DNA from 2 places in the Pseudomonas sp. LB3P25 genome. Region 1 is predicted to be linked to the other one. Evidence: predicted binding sites of a transcription regulator. Region 1 holds the regulator's gene; the other holds the start of a gene.

The links. Region 1 encodes sigma-54, which starts transcription at its own class of promoters, with help from an activator protein. Its sites were predicted from a motif close to ANTGGCATNNANNTTGCTNT; they were not measured.
Region 2: glnK (P-II family nitrogen regulator) is a predicted target of sigma-54. The motif match lies at 1,787-1,806, and genes of this name have one in related genera.

Annotation. Positions count from the first base shown of each region.
Region 1 covers NZ_CM142711.1:1,207,750-1,222,578, reverse strand. Annotated here, with positions in the region: gene mlaD (outer membrane lipid asymmetry maintenance protein MlaD) at 1-411, opposite strand, end outside; gene mlaE (lipid asymmetry maintenance ABC transporter permease subunit MlaE) at 411-1,208, opposite strand; gene ACYZTW_RS05245 (ATP-binding cassette domain-containing protein) at 1,208-2,017, opposite strand; gene ACYZTW_RS05240 (KpsF/GutQ family sugar-phosphate isomerase) at 2,294-3,268, shown strand; gene ACYZTW_RS05235 (KdsC family phosphatase) at 3,268-3,792, shown strand; gene lptC (LPS export ABC transporter periplasmic protein LptC) at 3,800-4,372, shown strand; gene lptA (lipopolysaccharide transport periplasmic protein LptA) at 4,359-4,907, shown strand; gene lptB (LPS export ABC transporter ATP-binding protein) at 4,907-5,632, shown strand; gene ACYZTW_RS05215 (RNA polymerase factor sigma-54) at 5,817-7,310, shown strand; gene hpf (ribosome hibernation-promoting factor, HPF/YfiA family) at 7,385-7,693, shown strand; gene ptsN (PTS IIA-like nitrogen regulatory protein PtsN) at 7,706-8,170, shown strand; gene rapZ (RNase adapter RapZ) at 8,173-9,030, shown strand; gene ACYZTW_RS05195 (HPr family phosphocarrier protein) at 9,046-9,321, shown strand; gene pmbA (metalloprotease PmbA) at 9,715-11,061, opposite strand; gene yjgA (ribosome biogenesis factor YjgA) at 11,170-11,694, shown strand; gene tldD (metalloprotease TldD) at 11,754-13,196, opposite strand; gene ACYZTW_RS05175 (carbon-nitrogen hydrolase family protein) at 13,215-14,063, opposite strand; gene ACYZTW_RS05170 (YhdP family protein) at 14,279-14,829, opposite strand, start outside.
Region 2 covers NZ_CM142711.1:6,986,916-7,001,744, reverse strand. Annotated here, with positions in the region: gene ACYZTW_RS32295 (HigA family addiction module antitoxin) at 101-379, shown strand; gene ACYZTW_RS32290 (BRO-N domain-containing protein) at 376-897, opposite strand; gene ACYZTW_RS32285 (accessory factor UbiK family protein) at 1,334-1,594, opposite strand; gene glnK (P-II family nitrogen regulator) at 2,013-2,351, shown strand; gene ACYZTW_RS32275 (ammonium transporter) at 2,387-3,724, shown strand; gene ACYZTW_RS32270 (secondary thiamine-phosphate synthase enzyme YjbQ) at 3,940-4,365, shown strand; gene sutA (transcriptional regulator SutA) at 4,468-4,791, shown strand; gene ACYZTW_RS32260 (HAD family hydrolase) at 4,990-5,694, opposite strand; gene xerC (tyrosine recombinase XerC) at 5,691-6,590, opposite strand; gene ACYZTW_RS32250 (DUF484 family protein) at 6,593-7,318, opposite strand; gene dapF (diaminopimelate epimerase) at 7,332-8,162, opposite strand; gene lysA (diaminopimelate decarboxylase) at 8,167-9,414, opposite strand; gene lptM (LPS translocon maturation chaperone LptM) at 9,424-9,597, opposite strand; gene cyaY (iron donor protein CyaY) at 10,012-10,344, shown strand; gene ACYZTW_RS32225 (DUF1289 domain-containing protein) at 10,349-10,567, shown strand; gene rnk (nucleoside diphosphate kinase regulator) at 10,864-11,274, shown strand; gene ACYZTW_RS32215 (class I adenylate cyclase) at 11,280-14,126, opposite strand; gene ACYZTW_RS32210 (TIGR02647 family protein) at 14,332-14,577, opposite strand.

The sequences.
Region 1 (14,829 bases):
TACCAGCGACGACTGCGTGTCGTGGATGGTTGAGCCATCCTTGAGCAAGCCTTCTTCGCCGCCCACGCTGAGACCGATGTACTTCTCGCCCAACAGCCCAGCGGTCAGGATAGATGCAGTGGAGTCAGTCGGCAGGTTATCTACGCGTTTTTCCAGCTGCATGGTCACTCGACCGGTGAAACTGTCGCGGTCCAGATCGATCGCCGTAACCTTGCCGATGGTCACACCGGCCATGGTCACTTTAGCTCTGACAGTCAAACCGGCGATATTGTCGAAATACGCATAAAGTTTATAAGTGTCGGTGGTTGCGCTCGGGGACAGGCCACTCACCCGCAACGCCAGCAACAGCAAAGCCAGGATGCCAGCCAGCAAGAAAAGGCCGACACCGATTTCCAGGGTGCGGTTTTGCATCAGAAATCTCCAAACATCAAGGCGGTCAGAATAAAGTCCAGGCCGAGTACAGCCAAAGAGGCATACACCACGGTCTTGGTCGTGGCACGACTGATCCCCTCGGAAGTGGGCTCGCAGTCATAGCCTTGGAATACGGCGATCCAGGTGACGACAAAGGCAAAAACGATGCTTTTGATGATGCCATTGAGCACATCGTCAGCAAAGGTCACGCTGTTCTGCATGTTGGACCAGTAGGAACCTTCATAGACACCCAGCCAGTCGACAGCCACCCACGAACCACCCCAGATACCCACCACGCTGAAGATCATCGCCAGCACGGGAAGGGAAATGAAGCCGGCCCACAGGCGCGGGGCAATGATGTACTTGAGCGGGTCGACGCCAATCATTTCCAGACTGGACAACTGCTCGGTGGACTTCATGTTGCCGATTTCGGCAGTCAATGCCGAACCGGCGCGCCCGGCGAACAACAATGCCGTGACCACGGGGCCCAGTTCACGCAACAGCGTCAGCGCAACCATCTGGCCGACCGCCTGCTCAGAACCATAGCTGGATAGAATGTTGAAGCCTTGCAGCGCCAGCACCATGCCAATGAATACCCCGGAGACCACGATGATCACCAGGGACATCACGCCCACCGAGTGCAGTTGCTTGATCAGCAGGCCAAAACCGCCGCCAATGCCGCCGCGGCCAAGCAAGGCATGAAACAGGAATATCGCCGAACGGCCGAACACCCCCAGCACATCAATGCCAGAGTGGCCGAACCGGCGAACCCGCTCTATGAGTGAAATCTTGCGCATCAACGCTTCCCCAGAAGATCTGCGCGGTAATCCGTCGCTGGAAAATGATAGGCGACCGGACCGTCCGGCTCGCCTGTCATGAATTGACGGATGCGTGGCTCCTGCGAGTTCATCAGCTCCTCGGGAGTGCCCTGCCCCAACACCTGGCCTTCGCCGACGACATAGATGTAATCGGCGATGCTCGCGGTCTCGGCCAGGTCGTGGGAGACCACGATACTGGTGATGCCCAGCGCATCGTTGAGCAGGCGGATCAGGCGCACCAATACGCCCATGGCGATGGGGTCCTGGCCGACAAAGGGCTCGTCATACATGAGAATCTGCGGATCGAGGGCGATTGCCCGGGCCAGCGCGACACGACGTTTCATGCCTCCGGACAACTCGTCAGGCATCAGATCGATGGCGCCACGCAAGCCCACGGCCTGCAATTTGAGCAGGACAATGTCCCGGATCATTTCTTCCGGCAGTTCGGTATGAACGCGTAGCGGAAAGGCGACGTTCTCGAACACATCGAGATCGGTAAACAGAGCACCACTCTGAAACAGTACGCCCATGTGCTTGCGCGCATCGAACAGATCACTGCGCGATAGCTTCGGCAGGTTCTGCCCGTTGACCCAGACTTCGCCTTTGGTGGGCCGCAACTGTGCGCCCATCAGCCGCAACAGCGTGGTCTTGCCACACCCGGAAGGCCCCATGATGCCGGTGACCTTGCCGCGCGGAATACGTATATCGACATTATTGAAAATGCTGCGCGCACCGCGCTTGAAGGTCAGTCCCTTCAGCTCGACCGCGTAGGCTTTATCGGCACTCATCTAAACTCCTTGCGATGCAGCCTCTCACTCGGACGCCTGACTTTCTCGCGAAAGCACATACCTCCTGGGCAGGCCGAACTGGCGGCGAACTATATCACTGCAAAGGCCAAGCGCCCAAGGCCCAAGCCGGGCCATGTTCAGCACCATGACGGGGCAAAAGCTTCTATTCAGGGGTATTCGGTAACCGGGAATGACAAAGCGCGACGAACTTGCGTGAGGGTTTCGATCATTACCGTTATAATCGCCGCCTTTTCATCAGGCTATACGATTTCTGACATGAGCCAATCCAGCGACCTGATTCAATCTGCCCAACGCACCATCCGCCTCGAACTGGAAGCCGTACAAGGTTTGCTGCCCCGTATCGACGCAGATTTCGTACGCGCTTGCGAGATGATTCTGGCCAGCAAAGGCCGCGTGGTCGTGGTCGGCATGGGCAAATCCGGGCACATCGGCAACAAGATCGCCGCCACCCTGGCCAGCACCGGCACCACGGCCTTTTTCGTGCACCCGGCCGAAGCCAGCCACGGCGACATGGGCATGATCACCCGCGACGACATCATCCTGGCGCTGTCGAACTCCGGCTCCACCAATGAAATCGTCACCCTGCTGCCGCTGATCAAGCGCTTAGGCATTCAATTGATCAGCATGACCGGCAACCCTGATTCACCCCTGGCGAAGGCTGCCGAGGTCAACCTCAACGTGCATGTCGAGCACGAAGCCTGCCCGCTTAACCTGGCACCGACCTCATCGACCACTGCCGCGCTGGTCATGGGCGACGCCCTGGCCGTTGCGCTGTTGGAAGCCCGCGGCTTTACCGCTGAAGACTTTGCGTTTTCCCACCCCGGCGGCGCGCTTGGCCGGCGTCTGTTATTGAAAGTGGAAACCGTGATGCATGCAGGACAGGAGCTGCCGCAGGTTCAACGCGGCACTCTGCTCAAAGACGCTCTGATGGAAATGACCCGCAAGGGTCTGGGCATGACGGCGATCGTGGAAGCCGATGGCAAACTCGCCGGGATCTTCACTGACGGTGATTTGCGACGCACCCTGGATCGCACCATCGACATCCATCACACGACCATCGACGAGGTCATGACCGTCCACGGCAAAACCGCCCGCCCCGAGATGCTCGCGGCCGAGGCACTGAAAATCATGGAAGACCATCGAATCAACGCGCTGGTGGTGGTGGACAAGGACGACCGGCCGATCGGCGCCTTCAACCTGTCCGATCTGCTGCGTGCAGGAGTAATGTGATGAGCAACGATCTGCTGCAACGTGGCAAAAACATCAAGCTGGCGGTTTTCGACGTCGACGGCGTCCTGACTGACGGACGCCTGTATTTCCTCGAAGACGGTAGCGAATTCAAGACGTTCAACACCCTCGACGGCCAAGGCATCAAGATGTTGATGGCAGCCGGTGTGCAGACCGCTATCATCAGCGGCCGCAAGACCCCGGTGGTCGAGCGACGAGCGAAGAACCTCGGCATTCCACACCTCTACCAAGGGCGCGAAGACAAACTGGTGGTGCTCGACGAGCTTCTTGCCCAACTCAACCTAAGCTATGAACAGGTCGCCTATCTCGGCGACGACCTGCCGGACCTGCCGGTGATTCGTCGCGTCGGCCTGGGCATGGCGGTGGCTAACGCTGCCAGTTTCGTGCGTGAACACGCCCACGGCATCACCCAGGCCCGTGGTGGCGAGGGTGCCGCTCGCGAATTCTGCGAATTGATCCTGCGCGCCCAGGGCCGCCTCGATGCGGCCAACGCCGCGTACCTGTGAGCCAACTATGCTGAGCAAAAAGTTTCGCAAATTCCTGGTGTTCGGTTGCATCGCAGCTATATTCGCGGCGGTCGGCTACTGGAATATCAGCCCGGAGCGCTTCCTCGACCGGCCGGTGGCAAAGGTCGATGAAACCATGATCGACTATTACGCGGTCAACGCCCACAGCGTGCAGTACCTGCCCGACGGCAAACTGCAATACGAAATGACGTCCGACAAGGTTGAACACCTGAAAGCGACCGAAGTGACGTTGCTGACCAATCCCGACCTGAACATGTTTCGCGGCACCGAGTTTCCCTGGCACGTCCAGAGCGAGCACGGTGAAGTGAATCCCGATGGCACTCAGGTCGAACTGATTGACTCGGTGCGCATCACGCGCTTCGACGAGAAAAACCGCAAGACCCTGATTACCACCACCCGCATGACAGTGTTCCCGCAGCAGCAATATGCGCAGACCGAGCAACCCGTTAGAATCGACGGCGCTGGTGGTGTGTCGACTGGCAAGGGAATGAAAGCGTATTTGAAAGAAAGCAGGATACACCTGCTATCGAACGTAAGAGGACAGTATGAGGCTCGTTAAAACCCTCCCTATTTTGCTCGGTCTGAGCGCAGCACTGGGAAGCGTGAGCGCCTGGGCTCTGCCGACCGATCAAGCGCAGCCTATCCGCATCCAGGCCGACGACGCCCAGCTGGACGACAAGAATGGTATTGCCACCTATAAAGGTGACGTGATCATCACTCAGGGCTCGATGAAGGTCACCGGCAATACCGTGACCATCACCCGCACCCCGACGGGTGACATCGATGTGGTGACCTCCGTGGGCAACCTCGCCTATTTCGAGCAACTGCAAACCCAGGGCGACACCAAGCCTGTTCAGGGCTGGGGAGTGACTATTCAGTACCACGCCTCGCAAAACCGCGTTGTGCTGATCGATAAGGCGAAAGTCATCGACAAGGACAACAACGTCACCCAAGGCGAGAAAATCGTCTACGACACGGTCAAAAAGCTGGCGAGCGCCGGTCGCGCCACAGGTAACAAAGTCACCGAGTCGCGTCCACGCATCGACATGGTGATCCAGCCGAAGAAGAAAACCGACGAGCAAAAGGCCCAGTAATGGCAACTCTGAAAGCTCAGCATCTGGCCAAGAGCTACAAGAGCCGCCAGGTCGTGCGTGACGTCAGCTTGTCGATCGACAGCGGTCAGATTGTCGGCCTGCTGGGTCCCAACGGCGCCGGCAAAACCACCTGTTTCTACATGATTGTCGGCCTGGTACAGGCCGATCAGGGCCGCGTACTGATTGACGATCTGGATGTCAGCCACCAGCCTATGCACGGTCGTGCGAAGGCCGGTATCGGCTATCTTCCGCAAGAAGCATCGATCTTCCGCAAACTCTCGGTAGCCGACAACATCATGGCGATCCTCGAGACCCGCAAGGAGCTCGACAAGACCGGTCGTCGCAAGGAGCTGGAAAACCTGCTGCAGGAATTCCACATCAGCCACATCCGCGACAATCTCGGCATGAGCCTGTCCGGCGGTGAACGCCGCCGCGTGGAAATTGCCAGGGCACTGGCCACCAACCCGAAATTCATCTTGCTCGACGAACCGTTCGCCGGCGTGGACCCGATTTCGGTGGGAGACATCAAGCAGATCATCTATCACCTCAAGGCCAAGGGCATTGGCGTGCTGATCACTGACCACAACGTCCGTGAAACCCTGGATATCTGCGAAACCGCCTACATCGTCAACGATGGCCAGCTGATCGCCGAAGGTGACTCTGCCACCATCCTGGCCAACAACCTGGTCAAGGAAGTGTATCTGGGCCATGAGTTCCGCCTGTAAGCACTGAGGTGTCTGGCTGGTTGCTCGGGCGCTTGTCTCGATAAAAAATCAATATTTTTTTATTGTTACAGCGCTCTAGGCAAACGCTGCAGTTTCGGGCATATAATTTGCTTATGTTTGGCGCTCCGGCGCCCTGTAGTGGATGGCGCATGTGCGCCGGCGAATAAGGTGTTAAGCCCCTGCCATGAAACCATCGCTAGTCTTGAGAATGGGCCAGCAGCTGACGATGACACCGCAGCTGCAACAGGCCATCCGCCTGCTCCAATTGTCGACCCTGGACCTGCAACAGGAAATCCAGGAGGCCCTGGAATCCAATCCGATGCTCGAACGCCAGGAAGAAGGCGACGACTTCGATAACGCCGATCCCTTGGCCGACAAAGCCGAACAGCAACCCAACGCCGACATTCAGGAACCCTCCTACCAGGAAACCGCCCCGACGGTTGATAACCTCGAGGAAGGCGACTGGAACGAGCGTATCCCCAACGAACTGCCCGTCGATACCGCGTGGGAAGACGTCTACCAGACCAGCGCCAGCAGCCTGCCGAGCAACGATGACGACGAGTGGGATTTCACCACCCGCACATCGGCCGGTGAAAGCCTGCAAAGCCACCTGCTGTGGCAACTGAATCTGGCACCGATGTCCGACACTGATCGCCTGATCGCCGTGACCCTGATCGACTGCATCAACAATCAGGGCTACCTGGACGAAACCCTCGAGGAGATTCTCGAAGCCTTCGACCCGGAACTGGACATCGAGCTGGACGAAATCGAAGCCGTCCTGCACCGCATCCAGCAATTCGAACCCGCGGGTATCGGCGCCCGCAACCTGGGCGAATGCCTGCTGCTGCAATTGCGTCAGTTGTCCGCCAAGACGCCTTGGCTGATCGAAGCCAAACGCCTGGTCACCGATTACATCGACCTGCTCGGCAGCCGCGATTACAGCCAGCTGATGCGTCGCATGAAGCTCAAGGAAGATGAACTGCGCCAAGTGATTGAACTGGTCCAGAGCCTCAACCCGCGCCCAGGCTCGCAGATCGAATCCAGCGAAGCCGAATACGTCGTTCCCGACGTGATCGTACGCAAGGACAACGAGCGCTGGCTGGTGGAGCTGAACCAGGAATCGGTGCCACGACTGCGGGTCAACGCTCAATACGCCGGCTTCGTGCGCCGCGCCGACACCAGCGCCGACAACACCTTCATGCGCAATCAGTTGCAAGAGGCCCGCTGGTTCATCAAGAGCCTGCAAAGCCGCAACGAAACCCTGATGAAAGTAGCCACTCAGATCGTCGAGCATCAGCGCGGCTTTCTTGAGTACGGCGACGAGGCAATGAAGCCGCTGGTCCTGCATGACATCGCCGAAGCGGTGGGCATGCACGAGTCGACGATTTCACGGGTGACCACGCAGAAATTCATGCATACCCCTCGGGGCATATATGAACTGAAATACTTTTTCTCCAGCCACGTCAGCACGTCCGAGGGCGGTGAATGCTCGTCCACGGCGATCCGCGCGATCATCAAAAAACTGGTTGCCGCGGAAAATCAGAAAAAGCCGTTGAGTGACAGCAAGATCGCTGGTTTACTGGAGGCACAAGGCATTCAGGTGGCTCGCCGCACCGTCGCCAAGTACCGCGAATCCCTCGGGATCGCGCCTTCGAGCGAACGCAAGCGGTTGATGTAGAGCCACGCCACAGCGTTCCAGTGGCAGGCATTTCTGCCTGCCGCTTTATGCACTGGCAACGAAGGAGAAGCTGTATGCAAGTCAACATCAGTGGACACCAACTGGAAGTGACCGAACCTCTTCGCACCTACATCGGCGAAAAACTCCAACGATTAGAGAGGCATTTCGACAAGATAACCAACGTGCAGGTCACGATGACGGTCGAAAAGCTCAAGCAGAAAATCGAAGCCACGCTGCATATTCCCGGGAATGAAGTGGTCGCCAACGCGGAACATACCGATATGTACGCGGCGATCGACGCACTCACCGACAAGCTCGATAAACAACTCAAAAAGCATAAGGAAAAGACCCAAAGCCTCCTCCAGGGCGCGACCGGTCGTTAACACTCCCAACCCATGATCCGACTTGAAAGCATCCTGACCCCCGGCCGTTCCCTCGTGAACGTGCCGGGCGGCAGTAAAAAGAAAGCCCTCGAGCAAATTGCCAACCTGATCGCCCGGGAAGTGCCGGATCTGGAGATGCAAGATGTCTTCGAGGCTCTGATTGCCCGTGAAAAACTCGGTTCCACCGGTTTTGGCAACGGCATCGCCATCCCACACTGCCGCCTGAAGGGTTGCGACGCGCCCATTAGTGCCTTGATGCACTTGGACGCCCCTATCGATTTCGACGCCATCGACGGCGCTCCGGTTGACCTGTTGTTCGTTCTACTGGTCCCACAAGCGGCCACCGATGCGCACCTGGAGCTACTGCGCCAGATCGCCAGCATGCTCGATCGCAAGGAAGTGCGTGAAAAACTGCGCAGCGCCCCGAGTAATGAAGCCTTGTATCAGGTTGTCCTGAACGAGCAAAACGGTCATTAATCATGCGCTTGATCATCGTCAGCGGCCGCTCCGGCTCAGGTAAAAGTACCGCACTCGATGTTCTCGAGGACAACGGCTACTACTGCATCGACAACCTGCCCGCCGGTTTGTTGCCGGAACTGGCCGAACGCGCGTTGATTCACACCGAGCTTGCACAACCGCTGGTTGCCGTATCCATCGATGCGCGTAACCTGCCGAGTCACTTGTCGCGGTTTCCCGAACTGCTCGAAGAAGTGCGCAGCCGGCATATCCAGTGTGATGTGCTTTATCTGGACGCCGACGAAGAAACCTTGCTCAAACGTTTCTCGGAAACCCGCCGTCGTCATCCGCTGAGCAATGCCAATCGCTCACTGGCCGAGGCCATCAACGATGAAACCAACCTGCTCGGGCCGATTGCCGACCTCGCCGATCTCAAAGTAAATACCACCAACCTGAACCTGTATCAGCTGCGCGATACCATCAAGCTGCGCCTGCTGAACCAGCCGGAGCCCGGTACGGCGTTCCTGGTGGAGTCTTTCGGCTTCAAGCGTGGCATGCCAGTGGACGCTGATCTGGTGTTCGACGTGCGTTGCCTGCCAAATCCCTATTGGAAGCCGGAGTTGCGCGATCAATCCGGGCTCGACCAACCGGTTGCCGAGTACCTGGCGGCACAGCCGGACGTCGAAGAGATGTTCCAGGACATATCCACCTACTTGTTCAAGTGGCTACCGCGCTTCGCCGCCAGCAACCGTGCTTATGTCACCATTGCCATTGGCTGCACCGGCGGACATCACCGCTCCGTCTACCTGACCGAACGTCTGGGCCAGGCCCTGCAAAAATCCCTGAAGAACGTCCAGGTTCGCCACCGCGACCTCAGCTAAAGGATTCACACCGCGATGCCTGCTCTGGAAATTGAAATCATCAACAAGCTGGGCCTGCATGCCCGCGCTTCTGCAAAATTCGTTGGCGTCGCCGGTGAGTTCAAGGATTGCACGATCAGAGTAGGACGCACGCCGGAATCCACGGTCGACGGAAAAAGTATCATGGCAATGATGATGCTCGCTGCGGGTAAGGGCACCAAAATCCACCTGAGCACCGAAGGTGAAAAAGCTGATGAGGCGCTGCAGGCATTGGTGGATTTGATCAATGACTACTTCGGCGAAGGCGAGTAACACCTCGCCCTGTAGCAGCTGCCGAAGGCTGCGTTCGGTTCGGGCCGCGTTCGGACGAAGCAGTCGTAAAATTGGGCTCTGCGGTATGTCAGGCAGACCGCGTGAGCAGGGTTTACGACTGCTGCGTCCGAACGCGGCCCGAACCGAACGCAGGCTTCGCCAGCTGCTACATAGTCAGTGTCAAGCCAATGCTGTATCCATCACCATCATCAAGCAAAACCTGATCAGCAGCCCAAGACCGGCTCGCCCCCTGATGCTGCACCGATCAGGAACGCCTTGACCCAGGGATGCCATCGCTGGCGAGCCGTGATCCTTACAGGGACGGCGCAAGGCGCATAAAAAAGGCCCACCACCCAATGGGTGGTGCGCCTTTTTTTGTGCAACTGACGGGGTTTAGCTACCCGCTACCGTCATGCGCTCGATCAGCACCGAACCTGTACGAATGTTGCTGCGCAATTCCAGATCATTACCGACCGCAACGATCTGTTTGAACATGTCACGCATGTTGCCAGCGATGGTCACTTCCTGGACCGCAAACTGGATTTCGCCGTTCTCGACCCAGTAACCCGCCGCGCCACGCGAGTAATCGCCAGTGACCATGTTCAGGCCCTGGCCCATCAATTCAGTCACCAGCAGGCCGCGGCCCATGCGGCGCAGCAAGGCTGCCTGGTCTTCGTCACCATGGGTGACGAACAGATTATGCACGCCACCCGCGTTGGCGGTACTCGGCATCCCGAGCTTACGACCGGAGTACGTGCCAAGAATGTACGACACCAACTCGCCCTTTTCGACGAACGGTTTGGCGTACGTCGCCAGACCGTCGCCGTCGAACGCCGAACTGCCCAGCGCGCGCATCAGGTGCGGACGTTCATCGATGGTCAACCATTCCGGGAACAACTTCTGTCCCAGGGTGCCTTCGAGGAACGACGATTTGCGATACAGACTGCCGCCGGAAATCGCCGAGAGGAAACTGCCGAACAAACCACCGGCCAGTTCCGCGGAAAACAGCACCGGCACTTCGCAGGTCGGCACCGGGCGTGCGCCCAGACGACTCGCCGCCCGTTGCGCGGCACGCTGGCCGATGCTCTCCGGAGAGGCCAGCAAATTGCCCTGACGGTTCACGTCATACCAGTAATCGCGCTGCATCTGGCCATCGGCTTCGGCGATCATCACGCAGCTGAGGCTGTGACGAGTCGACGCGTAGCCACCGATAAAACCGTGGCTGTTGCCATAAACGCGGCAGCCCTGATGGGTGCTGAGGGTGGTGCCATCGGCGTTCTTGATCCGGCTGTCGGTGGCAAATGCCGCCGCTTCACAGGCCAGGGCCTGCTCGATGGCTTGCTCCGGGGTGATGTCCCATTGATGGAACAGGTCGAAATCCTGCAAATCCTTGGCCATCAGCGCGGCGTCCGCCAGGCCCGAAGCTTCGTCTTCCGAGGTGTGCTTGGCGATGGCCAGTGCGGCGGCGACGGTTTCGCGAATCGCCTCAGGACCACTGGCCGACGTGCTGGCCGAGCCCTTGCGCTGGCCGACGTACAAGGTGATGCCAAAGCCCTGATCGCGATTGAACTCAACGGTTTCGACTTCCCGCTGACGCACCGTGGTCGACAAGCCCTGCTCCAGCGACACTGCCACTTCACAGGCACTGGCGCCCTGGCGCTTGGCTTCAGCGATGATCTGCTCGACTTGTTCTTGCAGTGCCGGCAACGCTTGTGGGCCGACGCTTTCAACTGCACTCATGCTGTTCTCCACTCAAATTCTGCTTTCGGCTAGGGCCTTCGAGCGACCGGGCCGGACAAGCGGCCCCCGACTGGTTATCATGGCGGCGTTTCTTTGCGGACGGCCACCATGGTTGATTCTTACGACGACTCCCTCGATACGGGAGAAAAAAGCAAATCCCAGGTTAAACGCGAGCTTCATGCTCTGGTTGACCTTGGCGAGCGCCTTACAACGCTCAAGCCTGACTTGCTGGCAAAACTGCCGTTGACCGACGCTTTGCGCCGGGCTCTGGGCGATGCCTCCAAGCACACCGCGAATATCGCGCGTAAACGGCACCTTATGTTCATCGGCAAACTGATGCGCGATCAGGACACTGACGCCATTCTGACGTTGCTCGATCAACTTGATGCCTCCACTCGGCAGTACAACGAACGTTTCCATGGCCTGGAACGCTGGCGCGATCGCTTGATCGCGGGCGACGATGCGGTCCTGGAGAAGTTCGTGATCGACTACCCGGAAGCTGATCGTCAGCAATTGCGCTCCCTGATCCGTCAGGCCCAGCACGAACTGGCGACCAATAAGCCACCGGCATCGAGCCGTAAAATCTTCAAGTACATCCGTGAGCTGGACGAGACTCAACGCGGTCTGCGTTAAATCTCTTCTCGGGTGGGTCGCCACGCGGCCCACCCGAAGCTTCACTTTTTCAAGAGCCCTTAAGATCCTGTGCCACCCACAGTGATCGCATCGATTTTCAGCGTTGGCTGGCCGACACCCACCGGCACCGACTGCCCATCCTTGCCACACGTCCCCACGCCGCTGTCCAGCGCCAGATCGTTACCGACCATCGACACCTTGCTCATGGCTTCCGGCCCGTTGCCGATCAACGTCGCGCCTTTGACCGGGGCAGTGATTTTGCCGTCTTCGATCAGGTACGCCTCGCTGGTGGAGAACACGAACTTGCCGCTGGTGATGTCCACCTGACCGCCACCGAGATTGGCGCAGTAGATGCCCCGCTTCACCGAGGCGATGATTTCTGCAGGGTCGCTTTCGCCAGCCAGCATGTAGGTGTTGGTCATGCGCGGCATCGGCAGGTGTGCGTAGGATTCGCGACGACCGTTACCGGTACGGGCCACGCCCATCAGGCGCGCGTTGAGCTTGTCCTGCATGTAGCCTTTGAGTACGCCGTTTTCGATCAGCGTGGTGCACTCGGTCGGGGTGCCTTCATCATCGACGCTCAGGGAACCGCGACGACCGGCCAGCGTACCGTCATCAACGATGGTGCAAAGCTTGGACGCCACCATTTCGCCCATGCGCCCACTGTAGGCGGAACTGCCCTTGCGGTTGAAGTCGCCTTCCAGACCGTGGCCGACTGCTTCGTGCAGCAACACGCCGGACCAGCCCGAACCCAGCACCACCGGCAACGTACCGGCCGGCGCAGGGATGGCTTCGAGGTTGACCAGCGCCTGACGCAACGCTTCACGGGCATAGCCCATGGCGCGGTCATCACTGAGGAAATAACGGTAATCGGTACGACCGCCACCGCCATGACCGCCGCGCTCACGGCGACCGTTCTGCTCGACGATCACGCTGACGTTAAAGCGCACCAACGGCCGTACATCGGCGGCCAGGCCTCCGTCGGTGGAAGCCACGAGGATTCGCTCCCAGACGCCGGCCATGCTCACGGTGACTTGCTGGATACGCGGGTCGAGGGCGCGAGTCGCGACGTCGATACGTTTGAGCAGCTCAACCTTCTCGGCACGGGTCATCACTTCTAACGGGTTGTCCGGCCCGTACAGTTGGGCGACATCCTGAGTCGTGAAGGCTTGAACCGTGCCATTCTGCCCCGCGCGGGAGATCGAACGCGCCGCACGGGCCGCGGCGCCAAGGGCTTCGAGAGTAATGGCGTTGCTGTAGGCGAAACCGGTTTTCTCCCCCGATTGCGCTCGCACGCCGACACCTTGGTCGAGGTTGAAGCTGCCTTCCTTGACGATCCCGTCTTCCAGCGCCCAGGACTCGGAAATCTGTCCCTGAAAATACAGGTCGGCGGCATCGATGCCCGGGCCGGCCAAATCGCCGAGCACACCTTGCAGGCTCTCGATTGTTACGCCGCCAGGCGCCAGGAGGTGTTCACTGACTGAGGACAACAACTCGCTCATATGCTTTACGCCTTAAATTCATCGTTCTGAGGCAGGTCGCTGGGCGCCCTGCGAGAAAAAGCGCCGGTGACTGGACACCGGCATCCGCGCCCTGATGGACGCCTGTTCGCTGCTATCGCGTTCGGCCAGCAACACGGCCTCGCCTTGATCCTGTTGCGCCAGCACACGTCCCCACGGGTCGATAATCGCGGCATGGCCAAAGGTTTCTCGCGGCCCCGGATGCGTCCCACCCTGGGCGGCCGCGAGCACATAACATTGAGTTTCGATGGCCCGCGCGCGAATCAACACATCCCAATGCGCCGCGCCGGTCACCGCGGTAAAGGCCGACGGCGCAGTAATCAACTCCGCACCGGCAGCGCGTAATTCGCTGTACAGCTCCGGGAAGCGCAGGTCGTAACACACGGTCAGCCCGACTCGACCGACGGGCGTGTCCGCCACGACTACCCCACTGCCATAAGCATAGTCATCGGATTCGCGATAACGCCCGCGATTGTCCGCCACATCGACGTCGAAGAGGTGCAACTTGTCATACCGTGCAACGGTTTCGCCGTGGTCATCCACCAGCAGCGAGCAGGCGTGCACTTTGGCCGTCGGTTGATCCACCGGCGGCAACGGCAACGTGCCGGCCACTATCCATAACTTGAGGTCGCGCGCGGTCTGTTTCAACCATGGCAGGATCGGGCCTTCGCCCAACGCCTCGGCGCGGCCGATGTCGGCAATGTCGCGACGGCCCATGGCGGCGAAGTTTTCCGGAAGCACAGCCAGCTGCGCGCCACCGGCTGCCGCTTGCTCAAGCAGTCGACGGGCCTGGGCCAGATTGACCAGTACATCGCTCTGGCTGACCATTTGAATCACCGCAAAAGACATGGCCTTTTCCTTACTTGAAATCTGTACACCGTCCTGTAGCAGCTGCCGAAGGCTGCGTCCGGCTGCGCAGCAGTCGTAAATCCAGAATGCACGGTTTATCTGAAAGTCCGCGGTATCTGATTTTACGACTGCTGCGCAGCCGGACGCAGGCTGCTACAGGGGAGCTGCGCCGCTACGTATGGCCATGCTACTCCATCGGCCAAAGGCGTGGCTTTTCAAAAAGGCTTGTCGAAGGTGATTTTCGGCTCTTTCCACGGCCCCTTGACGGTGTATTTGACGCTGGCGAAACGCGCCACACGGTCACCGATCAACTTGTCGATCAGGAACAGCGCACCGCCGATAGCCGGTGCACCGACGATCAGCGCAGCAATCGGCAGGTTGTTGGTCACAGGCAAAGTCACCAGTAACTTGGCATCGACCTGATCGCCCACCAGGTCCAGCGTACCGTTGAGTTCGATGTTGCTCGACGGACCGGTCAGCAGGATCGGCTCACGCGTCACGTATACGCCGTTGGTCGCGACCAGCAGGCCTTTGACCCGGTCGTAACTCAAGCCTTTGCCGAACAGATCGGAGAAGTCCAGACGCAGACGGCGACCGATGGAGTTGAAGTTCAGCAAGCCAAACACTCGCAACGCCTGGGCGCTGCCTTCAACTTCAACAAACTGGCCTTTATTCAGCGAAGCATCGAGGGTTCCGGAGAAGCGCTTGGTGGCCAGCCAGGCCGGCGAGCCGGGCCAGCGACCATCGACATCCATATGAAAATCTT
Region 2 (14,829 bases), 1.3 Mb from region 1:
CTAGATCAATGAAGGACGTCGGTGAAAGTGTTTGGGCGCTCTTGTCTGTCTGGCAGGCCTGCTTATGATCATCAATTGATCGCTGAATTCGGAGAGGAAAATGAACAGTAGTGGAATGCGGGCGGTTCATCCCGGCGAAATCCTCAAGGAGGATTTTCTAGAGCTGTTGGGCATTTCAGAATCAGCTTTCGCCCGCTCGTTGAACGAACCGTTAAAAGTGGTTAACGAAATCGTGATGCAGCAGCGTTGTGTCAGTGCTGATCTAGCGGGGAAGCTATCTGGCTACCTGAACACCACGCCCGAGTTCTGGCTGAACCTGCAGTCGACTTATGATCTGCGTAAAGCCGAAATCGAACGTGGTCGTGCTTTGGCCACCTAAAGCGATTGCAGCATCCGCGAAGCTCGCTTCCACCAAGGCGCATTGACTGTACGTTGTGGCTGTTCACCATCCGAAAGCATGTGTGGAACATCCTGCAACCGAATCCACGGCTGGTTATTCCAGTGCAGCAAACTCAACGACATCTCTGGCCAGTTCAGCAGGCTCAGGATCGGGCGTTCGGTTGACTTCGGTTGATCGGCGTCTCTTAGGGCTGGCACAACGTCGTGGGTCAGCCACTCGCGCAAGCCTCGGTATTCGGGGCAGTAGTGGTAGACCAGCAGGGCGTAGACGCCGGACTCGCTGATTAGCAGGGTGTTTTCGATGGTGCCGTGGATGACGACTCGCGCGGATTGATGTTGATCGGGATCGAGTTTTCGGACGGCGCGTTCGTCGAGGAAAAGGCGAAGCAGACGACCTAGGTCTCGGGCGCAGAACCAGGCTTGGTTTTCGAGGAGGAGGGCGTGGAGGTGGAGTCTGTGGCGGGTGAAAACGTGAGGAATCAGGTAGTTTTCGTCCATCGAGCAGTTCTCGGGATCAAATGAAGAAAACTGCCTCTGATCGTCGCCAAACGAAAAGGGTGGCAGCCATGCGCGGGTTGGCGAACCGGTGACGCCCGAGAACCGGCAGACCCGAAGGTCTCCCACGCATAGCCGCCATAATTCGAGATGGGAATAAATTCCTCGGTCGAATGTGGTCGCGGTGCGTCGGGGTCTTCCGGGTCGCCAAACCCAGAGCTGATTATTCAGCTGGGCATGAGCATAGAAACCGGAGGCATTACGGCGCAATCGGACGGCGGTGGTTTTGTTGTAGGAAGGTGCCGGGATTTTTGCGGGGCTGAAGATCAATTGATCTCAGCCTGCGGCAGTTCCTACAGATGAATCTGAAGGTCGTTCCGACCTTATTCGCGAGCAGGCTCGCTCCCACAGGGATTGGGTTCAAAGTGGGGTGTGCGGGTTACTCGGCAGGCGGATTCAGCTTCGCTTCCAGCTCCGCCACCTTCGCCTCAAGACTCTCCAACCGTGCCCGCGTTCGTGCCAGTACAACCATCTGGCTATCAAACTCTTCACGGCTCACCAGGTCCAGCTTGCTGAAGCCGCTCTGTAACAAGGCCTTGAACTGGCTTTCGATTTCGCTTTTCGGCAGTGGAGTGTCGCCGCTGAAGAGGCGGGAGGCGGTGCCGCTCAGGGCATCGAGGAAGTCTTTGGGCGCGAGCATGGGAAATATCCTGTCAACAATGGCGGGCAGTGTATCACGCAGTGTCTATAGTCAATCTCGCAGTCAGGGGTGCACGCTTTTCGCGCATGCGGACGGGCGGCCGCGCACTGTTGTTGTGCGTATCCGTCGGGCCATTTGCGCGAAGCAGCTTGCAGCAGCGACCAAAGGCTTGAAATCAGTGGGTTTTGGCGAGATGGCAAGCTTTCTGCTTAGTCAGTAGTGACCCATGCACTGATGCAGTCGCTGTGACGAATGCAGTGCGCCAAGCGGAACGGGGGAAGTGTTTCGTGCGGAGTGGTTAGCAGGCGTCGGACGGGCAGGTAAGGCCGACGATGCGTTACAAAGCCAGGCACTGCGCTTAGACTTGAGTCGGGTTTGTTTTCCTGGGGCAAGTCCACCAATTCGGGAGAGAGTTTTCATGAAGCTAGTCACTGCCATCATCAAGCCGTTCAAACTGGACGACGTACGCGAGTCGCTGTCCGAGATCGGCGTGCAGGGCATTACCGTTACTGAAGTCAAAGGCTTCGGTCGGCAGAAGGGTCACACCGAGCTGTATCGTGGCGCGGAATACGTGGTCGATTTCCTGCCAAAGGTGAAGATCGATGTCGCCATTGACGACAAGGATCTTGACCGGGTTATCGAGGCGATAACCAAGGCTGCCAACACCGGCAAGATCGGTGACGGCAAGATCTTCGTGGTCAATCTGGAACAGGCGATTCGCATCCGTACCGGCGAAACCGATACCGACGCAATCTAAGCCGCCACAAACCCAACGCCCCAGGAGAAAACAATATGACTCTGCGTAAATTCGCAGGGCTAGGAGCCCTGTTGTCCCTCGAACTGCCCAGCCTGGCCATGGCGGCAGACGAAGTGGCGGCCCCAGTCCTCAATTCCGGCGACACTGCCTGGATGATGACATCGACAGCCCTCGTGCTGTTCATGACCATTCCCGGCCTCGCGCTGTTCTACGGCGGCATGGTCCGCTCCAAAAACATTCTTTCCGTGATGATGCAGTGCTTCGCCATTACCGGTCTGATCAGCATCCTGTGGGTCATTTATGGCTACAGCATCGCGTTCGACACCACCGGCATGGAACAGGGCGTCATCAACTTCAACTCGTTCTTCGGTAGCATGGGCAAGGCATTCCTCGCCGGTGTCACGCCAGCGAGCCTGACCGGCCCTGCGGCGCTGTTCCCTGAAGCGGTGTTCGTCACCTTCCAGATGACGTTCGCCATCATTACCCCCGCGCTGATCGTCGGTGCCTTCGCCGAGCGGATGAAGTTCTCCGCCATGCTGATCTTCATGGGCGTCTGGTTCACCCTGGTTTATGCACCCATCGCGCACATGGTCTGGTCCGGTAACGGCGGCCTGTTGTGGGACTGGGGTGTGCTGGACTTCGCCGGTGGCACCGTGGTGCACATCAACGCCGGTGTGGCCGGTCTGATTGCCTGCCTGGTACTGGGCAAACGCAAAGGCTTCCCGACCACCCCGATGGCGCCGCACAACCTCGGTTACACCCTGATGGGCGCTGCCATGCTGTGGGTTGGCTGGTTCGGCTTCAACGCCGGTTCCGCTGCTGCGGCCAACGGCACTGCAGGCATGGCGATGCTGGTGACCCAGATCGCAACTGCCGCCGCTGCACTGGGCTGGATGTTCGCCGAGTGGATCACTCACGGCAAACCAAGTGCTCTGGGTATCGCTTCGGGTGTTGTGGCCGGTCTGGTTGCAATCACGCCAGCCGCTGGCACTGTAGGCCCGATGGGCGCTCTGGTCATTGGCCTGGCAGCCGGAGTGGTGTGCTTCTTCTGCGCCACCACCCTGAAACGCAAACTCGGCTATGACGACTCCCTGGATGCCTTCGGCGTGCACGGTATCGGCGGTATCCTCGGCGCGATCCTGACCGGTGTCTTCGCTGCACCGTCGTTGGGTGGCTTCGGCACCGTCACCGACATCGCCGCACAAGTCTGGATTCAGTGCAAAGGCGTGGGCTTCACGGTGATCTACACCGCGATCGTCACCTTCATCATCCTTAAGGTCCTGGACGCCGTCATGGGTCTGCGTATCACTGAGGAAGAAGAGGCGGTCGGCATCGATCTGGCACTCCACAACGAACGCGGCTACAACTTGTAAGTACGCGCACAAAAAAAATTGCCCGGCTTGCCGGGCATTTTTTTGTCTGGAGTTTGTCAGTGAAGGAACTGCTGAAAGGTTTTTTCGTACACGTTTAGTGGCGTTTACGACGGGCGTTTTTCTGCGGCCAATGGCTTACATGATAGAAGGAATATTAGGGCCTTTGTTTTTTCCCAGAGCGCGCTAGAATGCGCCCCGAACGTGCGGAGAACTGTATGTGGCAACAGACTCTGATTACCCTGCGGGCGAGGCCCCGGGGCTTTCATCTGGTAACGGACGAGTTACTCGCCGGCCTGCCTGAACTCAGGGCATGTCGGGTCGGTCTGTTGCATTTGTGGCTGCAGCATACCTCGGCGTCGTTGACCATCAACGAGAACGCCGATCCGGCGGTACGTCGCGACTTCGAACGATTTTTCAATCGTCTGATCCCACAAGGAACAGACGGCTATGAGCATAACGACGAAGGCCTGGACGACCTCCCGGCGCACTTCAAGGCCAGCGTGCTTGGCTGTCAGCTCAGTTTGCCGATTTCGGCAGGCCGACTGGCGTTGGGGACCTGGCAAGGCGTTTATCTGGGCGAGCACCGTGATTTTGGCGGTGCCCGTAAAGTCCTCGCCACCGTGCACGGTGAAGAGGCATAAACCGCTGGTTACCAGCGGTTGTAGAATTTTTTCCGGCGGCCTTCGACAGACGGCGAAGCTGGGCTATAACTAATCTGCTTTTCGCAAGTCATGAGGTAGAACATGAGCGACGATGATCTGGAAAACGACGACCTCGAAGTAGGCGACGACGACGAAACCGAAGAAGGTCTGGAAGCAGCGACGGACGACGTCGCTGAAGACGATGGCGGTGAAGCGCCCGTTCCGACCGCCAAAGGCAAAGCCAAGGCAGCGGTATCGGTCGATGAGCTGCCGAGCGTCGAAGCAAAAAACAAGGAGCGTGACGCTCTGGCGCGGGCCATGGAAGAGTTCCTGGCCAAGGGCGGCAAGGTGCAGGAAGTGGAGGCCAATGTGGTCGCCGATCCGCCCAAGAAGCCTGACAACAAGTACGGCAGCCGGCCTATCTGAGCCTGCTACTTGCTTGCTGAAAAAGCCCGCCGTCGCTGCGGGCTTTTTCATGGGTGAAACAAAGTCCAGAACGCTGTGGTGATCCCTGTGGGAGCGAGCCTGCTCGCGAAGAGGCCGTCACATTCAAAGTTGATGTCGGCTGGCCTACCGCTTTCGCGAGCAGGCTCGCTCCCACAGGTTCGGTGTGTGATTTCAGGGTTAGTGTTGGGCGTTCCAGAGGGCCAACAACGCGGGCAACTCGCTCAGGCTGCGAATCTCGGCATCCGGTGCCTTCTCGGCTTCCCACGCCTTGCCCGCCGGGTTAAACCAGATCGCCCGCAATCCCGCCTGCTGGGCGCCGGCAATGTCGTCACCCGGATGATCGCCGATATGCACGGCCGTCTCGGCCGTCGCACCACCACGCTGCAACGCCTCATGAAACAGTCGCGCATCCGGCTTGCCGATGCCGATGTCTTCGGCGCACAAGGCAAACTTGAAGTAATCCGCCAGCCCTAGCCGACGCACATCGGCGTTGCCATTGGTGACCACGCCGAGGGCGTAGTGATTGGCCAGAGTCTCCAGGGTCGGTTGCACCTCCGGGAAGATGTCCAGCTGATGCCGCGCATGTAGAAATACTTCAAAACTCTGATCGGCCAGGTCTGAGGCCTGACCATGGTCGTAACCGGCCTCTTCCAGTGCGTGGAACAAGACTCGGCGACGCAGGGCGCTGATGCGGTGTTTGAGGCCCGGCTCACTGCTCAGGATCCGTTCGCGAATCGCCCACAAATGCTCCACCGGCACGGCGCCCAGATTCGGTGCATGCTCGGTCAGCCATTCACGCAGTACGGCTTCGGCGCTGACGATCACCGGGGCGGTATCCCACAGGGTGTCGTCGAGGTCGAAGGTGATCAATTGAATTCTCATGACTCATCGCCTTTGATGCGTTTGGCCCTTGGATGGGCGCTGTCGTAAACCGTTGCCAGGTGCTGGAAGTCCAGGTGGGTGTAGATCTGGGTGGTCTTGATGTCCGAGTGGCCGAGCAGTTCCTGCACCGCTCGCAGGTCCTGGGAGGATTCCAGCAAATGGCTGGCGAAGGAGTGTCGCAGCATGTGCGGATGCAGGTTCTGCCCCAGTTCGCGCTCGCCAGCGGCTTTAACCCGCACCTGAATCGCCCGAGGGCCAAGACGCCGGCCTTGCTGGCTGACAAACACCGCGTCATCCGCAGGGTTGGTCATGGCCCGTAGCGGCAGCCACAGCTCCAGCGCTTCGCGGGCTTTTTTGCCGACCGGCAGCAGTCGGGTCTTGCTGCCCTTGCCGAGCACTTGAACCATGCCGTCGGCCAGGTCCAGCTGATCCAGATTGAGCCCGGTCAGTTCCGACAACCGCAAACCTGAGGAATAGAACAGCTCCAGAATCGCCTGATCCCGACGCGCCAGAAAATCATCCTCCACCGCGCCCTCAAGCAGTTGCAGTGCGCGGTCGGTGTCGAGGGTTTTTGGCAGCCGACGTTCGCCCTTCGGCGGCGCCAGGCCGTTGGCCGGGTCGTGGTCGCAGAGGCCTTCGCGGTTCAGATAGTGATAGAGCCCGCGCACCGCCGACAGCAGCCGCGCCAGGCTACGCGAAGATTGGCCCTGTGAGTGCAGGCGAGCGATCAGGCTACGCAGGCGCTGGATGTCCAGGGCCGCCCAACTGCTGATGTTCTGTTTGACACACCAGCCCAGCACTTTGTCGAGGTCGCGACGGTAGGCGTACAGCGTGTGAGGCGACACCTGCCGCTCACTGCGCAGGTGTTCGCAGTAAGCGTCCAGTTGCCGTTCCACGATCAGCGTACCGAGCGCAGGGAGGTGTTGACCCGTGGCAGCACGCGGCCCATGACTTCGGCGATGTAGCTCAAGAACAGCGTGCCCACCGAGCTCTTGTAGTGCTGCGGGTCGCGGCTGGCGATAGCCAGGACGCCGTAGATGCCTTGGTAGCTGATGGCGACAACGGCGGTGGAGCCGATCTGTTTGCGCTGTTCTTCGCCAAACAGGAAGTCCAGTTCGTGTTCACGCAGGCTGCCGCTGACGCTTTTGTCTTCCGAGAGCAAGCCGCCGATGGCCGTTTGCGCGTCGGCATGGGTCACCCAGCGGCCCACCGGCATCGGGTTGTCACCCAGCAGGATCAGGCTGACGAAGGGCACCTGGAAGTCCTGGCGCAGACTGTCTTCGACACTGATCACCACGTCTTCCAGGCTGGTGGCGTCCATCAGCGCGAGAATCAGGCGGCGGGTCTTGTCGAAAAGGCGGTCGTTGTCGCGGGCCACGTCCATCAAGTGCGAGAGGCGATGACGCAACTCGATATTGCGGTCGCGCAGGATGCTCATCTGGCGTTCGACCAGCGAAATGGTGTCGCCGCGCTGGTGCGGAATGCGCAAGGTTGCGAGCAGTTCTTCATGCTCGACGAAGAAATCCGGATGAGCCTCCAGGTACGCGGCAATCGCCGCCGCCTCAAGGCTTTCGGAAGGGGATTCGTCGGGCTGTAGGGCGGGAACCTGGGGCTTATCTTTCATGGATTCGACTCTCTCAAAGACGCACTTGTCCTTCATAAACGCGCACTGCCGGGCCGGTCATCATGACCGGTTGGCCTGGGCCTGCCCATTCAATGGACAGACGCCCGCCGGGCAGGTCGATCAATAGCGGCGAATCCATCCACCCCTGGCTGATCGCGGCCACTGCGGCAGCGCAAGCGCCGGTTCCGCACGCCTGGGTTTCCCCGGTCCCGCGTTCCCAGACGCGCAGCTGCGCGCGGTTGCGGTCGATGACCTGGAGAAAACCGACATTGACCCGTGCCGGGAAGCGCGGATGGTTTTCGATTTTCGGCCCCAGTTCATGCACCGGTGCATTGTTGATGTCGCTGACCCGCAGCACGGCATGGGGGTTGCCCATGGACACGGCGGCCAGGTCGACCAGGGTGCCGTCGACGTCAACCTGATAGCTCGTGGCCTGCTCCGGCGCTTCAAATGGAATCTCGGCCGGCACCAGGCGCGGTGCGCCCATGTTGACACCGATCTGCCCGTCGCTGCGGATATCCAGTTCGATAATGCCGCTTTTGGTCTCGACGCGGATCTGCCGCTTCGCGGTCAGGCGCTTGTCGAGCACGAAGCGTGCGAAACAGCGCGCACCGTTGCCGCACTGTTCCACTTCGGAGCCGTCGGCGTTGAAGATCCGGTAGCGGAAGTCCACGTCCGGGTTGCTGGGCGCTTCGACGATCAGCAACTGGTCGAAACCGATACCCGTATGCCGATCGCCCCATTGCTTGGCATGTTTGGGCAGGATGTGCGCATGCTGGCTGACCAGGTCGAGGACCATGAAGTCATTGCCCAGGCCGTGCATCTTGGTAAAACGCAGCAGCATGGTTTTACTCCGGCAGCAGGCTTTCGCCAGCAAACAACTCGGCTACCGTCTCACGGCGACGCACTTCAAATGCCTGATCACCGTCCACCAACACTTCAGCGGCACGGCCGCGGGTGTTGTAGTTGGAACTCATGACAAACCCGTAGGCACCGGCCGAATGCACGGCCAGCAGGTCGCCTTCTTCCAGGGCCAACTCACGGTCCTTGGCCAGGAAGTCGCCGGTCTCGCAGATTGGCCCGACGATGTCGTAAGCGCGGGCAGCGGTAGTGCGTGGGCGCACGGCGGTGACGTCCATCCAGGCTTGGTACAGCGCCGGGCGGATCAGGTCGTTCATGGCTGCGTCGACGATGGCGAAGTCTTTGTGTTCGGTGTGCTTGAGGTACTCGACCTGGGTCAGCAGCACGCCGGCGTTGGCGACGATGAAACGGCCCGGCTCGAACACCAGCGCCAGGTCTCGACCGTCGAGACGTTCGCGCACGGCTTTGATGTAGTCGGCAGCCAACGGCGGCTCTTCATCGCGATAACGCACGCCCAAACCACCACCGAGGTCGATGTGGCGAAGGTAAATGCCGCAATCGCCGAGGCGGTCGACCAGGCCCAGCAGGCGGTCGAGGGCGTCGATGAAGGGTGGCAGGGTGGTCAGTTGCGAACCGATGTGGCAATCGACACCGACCACTTCCAAGTTTGGCAGTTGGGCGGCACGGATGTACACGTCTTCGGCGTCGGCGATGGCGATGCCGAACTTGTTCTCTTTAAGACCGGTGGAAATGTACGGGTGGGTGCCGGCATCGACATCCGGGTTAACGCGCAACGAGATCGGCGCGCGAACGCCCAGCTCGGCGGCGACCACTTGCAGGCGTTCCAGCTCATCGGTGGATTCGACGTTGAAGCAGTGCACGCCGACTTCCAGGGCTCGACGCATGTCGTCACGGGTCTTGCCGACGCCGGAGAAGACGATCTTGTCGGCGCTGCCGCCAGCGGCCAGTACGCGTTCCAGCTCGCCACGGGAGACGATGTCGAAACCGGCGCCCAAACGCGCCAGGACATTCAGTACGCCCAGGTTGGAGTTGGCCTTGACCGCAAAGCAGACCAGGTGCGGCATGCCGGCCAGCGCATCGGCGTAAGCCAGGTACTGGGCTTCGATGTGCGCACGGGAGTAGACGTAGGTCGGTGTGCCAAAGCGTTCGGCGATGGCGGACAGGGCAACACCTTCCGCGAACAGCTCGCCGTCACGGTAGTTAAAAGCGTCCATGGCGTTCCCTTATTGGTAGACGTCGTGCTTGTGTGCTTTCGACGGAGACTTCTGCGACGACTTGGCCTGCTCGGCAGGGTCCTGGCTGTCATCGGGCAGGTACAGCGGGCCTTTTTGACCACAGGCCGAAACCAAGCAGGCAAAAGCGACGAGCGCAGCGAGGGAAGAGATCAGGCGCTTCATGGCGAAATCCTTGAAAATGCGTTAATTGCGCCGGAGTATACCGGCCACCCGGCAGCTTGCCTATGCGACGGGGCTCCCGTCTGGCGGGCCTTCGCCTGATGCCGGCCAGCCAGGTGCATTCCCTGTGGGGGCGGGCCTGTGGTGAGGGGATTTATCCCCGTTCGGCTGCGAAGCAGTCGCAAAACCGGTGAATGCGGTTTTTCTGATACGCCGTAGTCCCAGGTTTAGGGCCGCTTCGCGACCCAACGGGGCGGTGCGACGTTTCGCTAAATCCCCTCACAACAGGCTCGCTCCCACAGGTACAGCGCTTACCATATCGATATCGACGCTTGGTCGTTATCCTTTGCAATCACCGGGGCTCGCCCGTATCTTGCGGCGCTTGAGCGTGAGTAGACACTTTTTGAGGTTCCCGCAATGAGTTTGACTGAAGCCCGTTTCCACGATCTGGTCGATGCCACCCAGCAGACGCTGGAGGATATTTTTGACGAGTGTGACCTGGATATCGATCTGGAGAGCTCGGCCGGTGTGCTCACCGTCAAGTTCGAAAACGGCAGCCAGTTGATCTTCAGCCGTCAGGAGCCCTTGCGTCAGCTGTGGCTGGCAGCCGTGTCCGGTGGTTTCCACTTCGATTACGACGAAGAGAGCAAGCGCTGGATGTGTGACAAGAGCGACGAACAACTCGGCGAGATGCTCGAGCGCATCGTCAAGCAGCAGGCTGACGTTGAACTCGATTTCGAAGGTCTGTGAGATCGTGACCCCGCCTGCACCTGTTCGTCCGCCCAAACCGCTCTACAGCAATGTCAGCCCGGCGGTGGCTTCGCCGTGCAGCGGCGTGTGTCGGCTGGATGAGCAGAAGGTTTGCCTTGGGTGTTTTCGCCATGTCGAAGACATCCGCGAATGGCGCTCGGCCGATGACGATCGGCGTCGTGTCATCTGCGCCCAGGCAGTCCAGCGCAAGACCGCCACCTGAAGCTTGCGCGACCTGTACCTGTAGCAGCTGGCGAAGCCTGCGTTCGGCTGCGCAGCAGTCGTTAGATCAGGCGATAAGGTGTATCAGGAATACCGAGCACTCAGGTTTTACGACTGCTGCGCAGCCGAACGCAGGCTTCGCCAGCTGCTACAGGTGCGTGGTCGGCCTGACTTGTATATTTATTGAGCTGTGATAGTGTCGAGAAACGCCTCAACCCATCGAGGCTCGTGAAAACCCCGTCTTTTTCTGGCGGGGTTTTGCTTTTTCTGTGCAGAAGAAAGGAGTCTGCCTCTATCATGACCGCACCTTCCATCACCCTTACCCGTCTGGACGTTCAACGTCTGGAGCGCCTGATCGACAGCCTGGATGACACGCTGCCGGGCGTTATCGCACTGCAAACCGAACTGGATCGCGCCGATACCCTGGTCGGTCACGATGAAGTGCCCGCCGATGTCGTAACCATGAATTCCCGTGTGCATTGTCGCGAAGAAGGCAGTGGCAAGGACTATCACCTGACGCTGGTTTATCCGAAGGATGCCAACGCCGACGAAGGCAAGATTTCCATTCTGGCGCCGGTGGGCAGCGCACTGCTCGGCCTGAAGGTTGGTCAGCACATCGACTGGCCGGCTCCGGGCGGCAAGACACTGAAACTGACCCTGCTGGAAGTCGAATCGCAGCCGGCCGAGGGCGGCCACTTTCCGGAATAAACCCCTCAGACCTGCTCGAGCGCCTCGTTCAATGCGCGTTCCAGGTCAGCCTTGTAGCGCAAATACAAAATGCTTGAACTCTGACCATCACCGAGCAGGCCCGACAGATCCAGGTCGGTGATGTAACAGCGATAGCGTTCGGTCTCACGGCGCTGCTCGACGATTTCCCGGGCGACCACGCTGAACAGTTGGTCGCCATGTTCCAACTCTGAAAACTCCCGCTGATTGCAATACAACGTGACCTGCACCTGTCCCGGTGCGGCTTTGCCGACAATCGCCTGCACGTCGTAGAACGGTTTATTGACCGGGAATTGCGGCGCTGGCCGAGCTTCGACCCGACGCGCCCGTACTGGGCCGGAGGGCAGCAGTTGGTAATACAAGGTGTCCAGGCTCAGCGGCTGGGCGACGTCCATCGGCAGCAAGGCGTCGCGCCGGTACTGGATCGATTGCAGGAAACGTTGCAACGGCACCAGCAGGCTTTGCTCGTCGTGATAGGGCAAGCGCTGTTGCCACAGGGCATTGAATTCATCCAGTACGTACAGGTCGGCGTGGTATTCGTTGATCCGGTAGAACACCTGAATGCAATCGGGCTGACCCATCGGCAGGACCAGCGCCAGGTCGTGGTCTTCCAGTGCCATCGGGTCCAGGTGCAGCGGGCTGTAGCTTGCCAGCTCTTCGCCCAGGTAATCGACCAGCGCCGGCAGCGTGGCGAGGGCGACATGATTGACCTGGCCGGGCACCAGCTCCAGCACGTGGTAGTGCTGCTGGACCTGAATCAGGTAGCGATGATTGAGTTTGCTCAGCAGCAGGTTCTGCGCGGTGTCGAGGATCTCTTCGACTCGTCGGGCGATGAACTGTGCACGGTTGTGGCAGAAACAACGAACCCGCAACGTGGGTTGTTGTAGCCCGCTGGGCAGGTTATTGAGGTAATCGCTCACGCAGTCGAGCAGCGCGTGGGGGCCGTCGAAGCGGCTGACCAGCACTTCGTTCCAGCTATTGAGCGTGACCTGATCCAGGGTCAGCACCAGGTTTTCCCGGACGCCGGCATAGCTCAGGGAATCGGTGCGCTCGGTGGTCATCAGGATGTTCAGGTCGCGGTGGTGCTTGAGTGGATCGACGCCGACGTTCACCAGGATCAGCACTTCACTCGGCACACTGGCGCGCAGTAACGGTTCTTCGGCGACGGTCGTCAGCGGCAGGACGATGCTCTGTTGCAGGCTGCCGAGCAGGTTGAACAGTTCGAACTCGCTCAGGTCGCTGCTGCCGGGATGCAAGGCCAGGCGAGTGCTGCTGTCGATCACGCCATTGCGGTGACACCAGGTCAGCAGCTCCAGCAATTGGCGGCCGCGCTTGATCGGCGCGAAATGCTCCCATTCGAGAGCCGTCAGGCTGCCGTTGTACAAACCCCACTGAGTTTGACCCGATTCTTTTTTGTTCGGCGCGTGCACCAGCGTTAGGGTGTCTTCGGCCAGATCCGGGGCGATGCCAGGGTTGATGAACTCGACCTTTTCGGCCTTGCGCTCGAAGGCCGCGTACAGCCGTCGGCCCAGCACGTTGAGGTCGCGCTTGTTGATCAGGCTGACGGTCTGTTCGTTGCGGGCGAACTGGGTCAGGAAGCGGTAGCTGTAATTGAGCTCGTTGACCAAGGCTCTGCGTTCAGAGGTGACCTGACGGACTTTCCACTGGCTGCGGCTATCGAGCAGGGCCAGTTGACGATGATCCCATTGCCATTCGTGGGCCAGGCGTTCGAGCAACGAACGCTGCCAGCTCTGAGTGCGACTGTTGCTGCCGGTGAGTTTGCGATTGACCTTCAGGTACAACGCCCGGCGTACCAGCTCCAGCCGTTCCGGCTCGCCACGGGCGGTCAGGTATTCCTCGATGCGTCGGTAGACCACGACGTACGGGTCCAGCTCATCAAGGTCGAGTCGATTGGCAAACACCGCTTGCTTGAAGCGCAGGCTCAGGCAATGGACCCTGGGATGTTCGCTGGCATAAACCTCAGTCAGCAGCAGTTTGAGTACCGATTTGTACGGCGACTCGATGCCTTTGAACAACTGCCAGAGCCCGGCACCGATGAATTCGCCAGGCGGGATATAGGCCAGATGCCCCAGGTCCAGGGTTTCGTCGGCACGGATGAAGCGCTTGGACATCAGCGTGTGGGTGTAACGGTCGTAGCTCGCTTCTTCGTAGACCGGCACCAGCCACCAGATGGGCGTGCGTCCGGCCAGCCAGATCGCGGTGCGATAAAACTCGTCTAGCAGCAGGTAGTGCTGGGTGGTGCCGCAGTCTTCCGAACTCAATTGCGTATCACGTTCGCCGCGTACGAAGCGGGTCGGGTCGATCAGGAAAAAATGCGCCTCGGCGCCCTGGCTGGTAGCCCAGAGTTCGAGGAGCTGGCATTTTTTGCGCAGTTCAGTGAGCTCGCTTTCGCTCAAGTCCGGCCCGTGACAGACCCACACGTCCATGTCGCTCTGGTCGGCCTGGGCGAGGGTGCCTAGGCTGCCCATCAGGAACAGGCCGTGAATCGGTCGCGGCGGATTGCTGCCGTGGCGGGGCTTATAGGAAAACGAGCGGGTCAGGCGTTGGGCTTCGGCGAGGGCGTTGGCGTCGGGTTCGTAATTCGACAGCCCGGCCGGCGTGCTGCCCGAAACGTATCCCGGCAACAGCGGATGATTGACATGGAAAAACAGCGGCAACAGGGTCAGCACCGCTTGCTGGCGGGTCGATAACCCTTCCATGGCGCGGGCCATGCGGCCTTCGTTGAGCTTCAGAAACCGTGCGCGCAGTTGGTTGAGAACCTTGCGGTCGATTCCCTCGTCCAGATCGGGGCGGATTTCATGGGTGCGGGTCATGTCAGCTCAAACCGGCTCGCGGGGCTCAGACGTGGGTGTCTGCGGATGAGGGGCAGTTTAGCGCCTAGGCTCCAGGACTTTTAAGCTGATTTTGTTTTTCTGGCGTCAGATTTTTATCGCAGGGCGACGGCAGGTAACAGGGCAGGTACGAAATGTGCCCACGGAAATCCCGTAGCAGGGGTTTCCGTGGGCGCTGCGGTAATGCTCAGGCAGTTTCCCGAACGTTGAGAATGGTCAGAACGGTTTGCACATTTTGCGCGGCGTCACGACCCAGACTGGTCAGATAACCACCATCTGGCTGGGTGATCAGTTCTTTGTCGAACAGTCTTTGGGCGGCGGCAATGGCTTTCGGGGCAGCGGTCTGATGAATTTTCAAACCTTCCTGGGAACTGTCCAGGTTGAAGAGTGCGAGGATTTCCAGTTCGGCAACCAACTCAGGGGTAAGCGACATAAGGACTCCAGACTTTCTAGGAATTGGACGATAGCGCCCCTAAGGTGATCCCACTCGTGCGGCATGTCCAGTGCTCGCGACAGGGTTTTTTCGCCTCGGGATGCATTCCCCGGCAGCGGGGTGCGTACCAGTGTAGTCAGGGTCTGGGGGAAGGCGGGATTGATTGGTGACAATCTGTGTGGGAGCGGGCTTTTGTGGTTATGGAGATTGCCTGTGGTGAGGGGATTTTTGTGGCGAGGGGATTTATCCCCG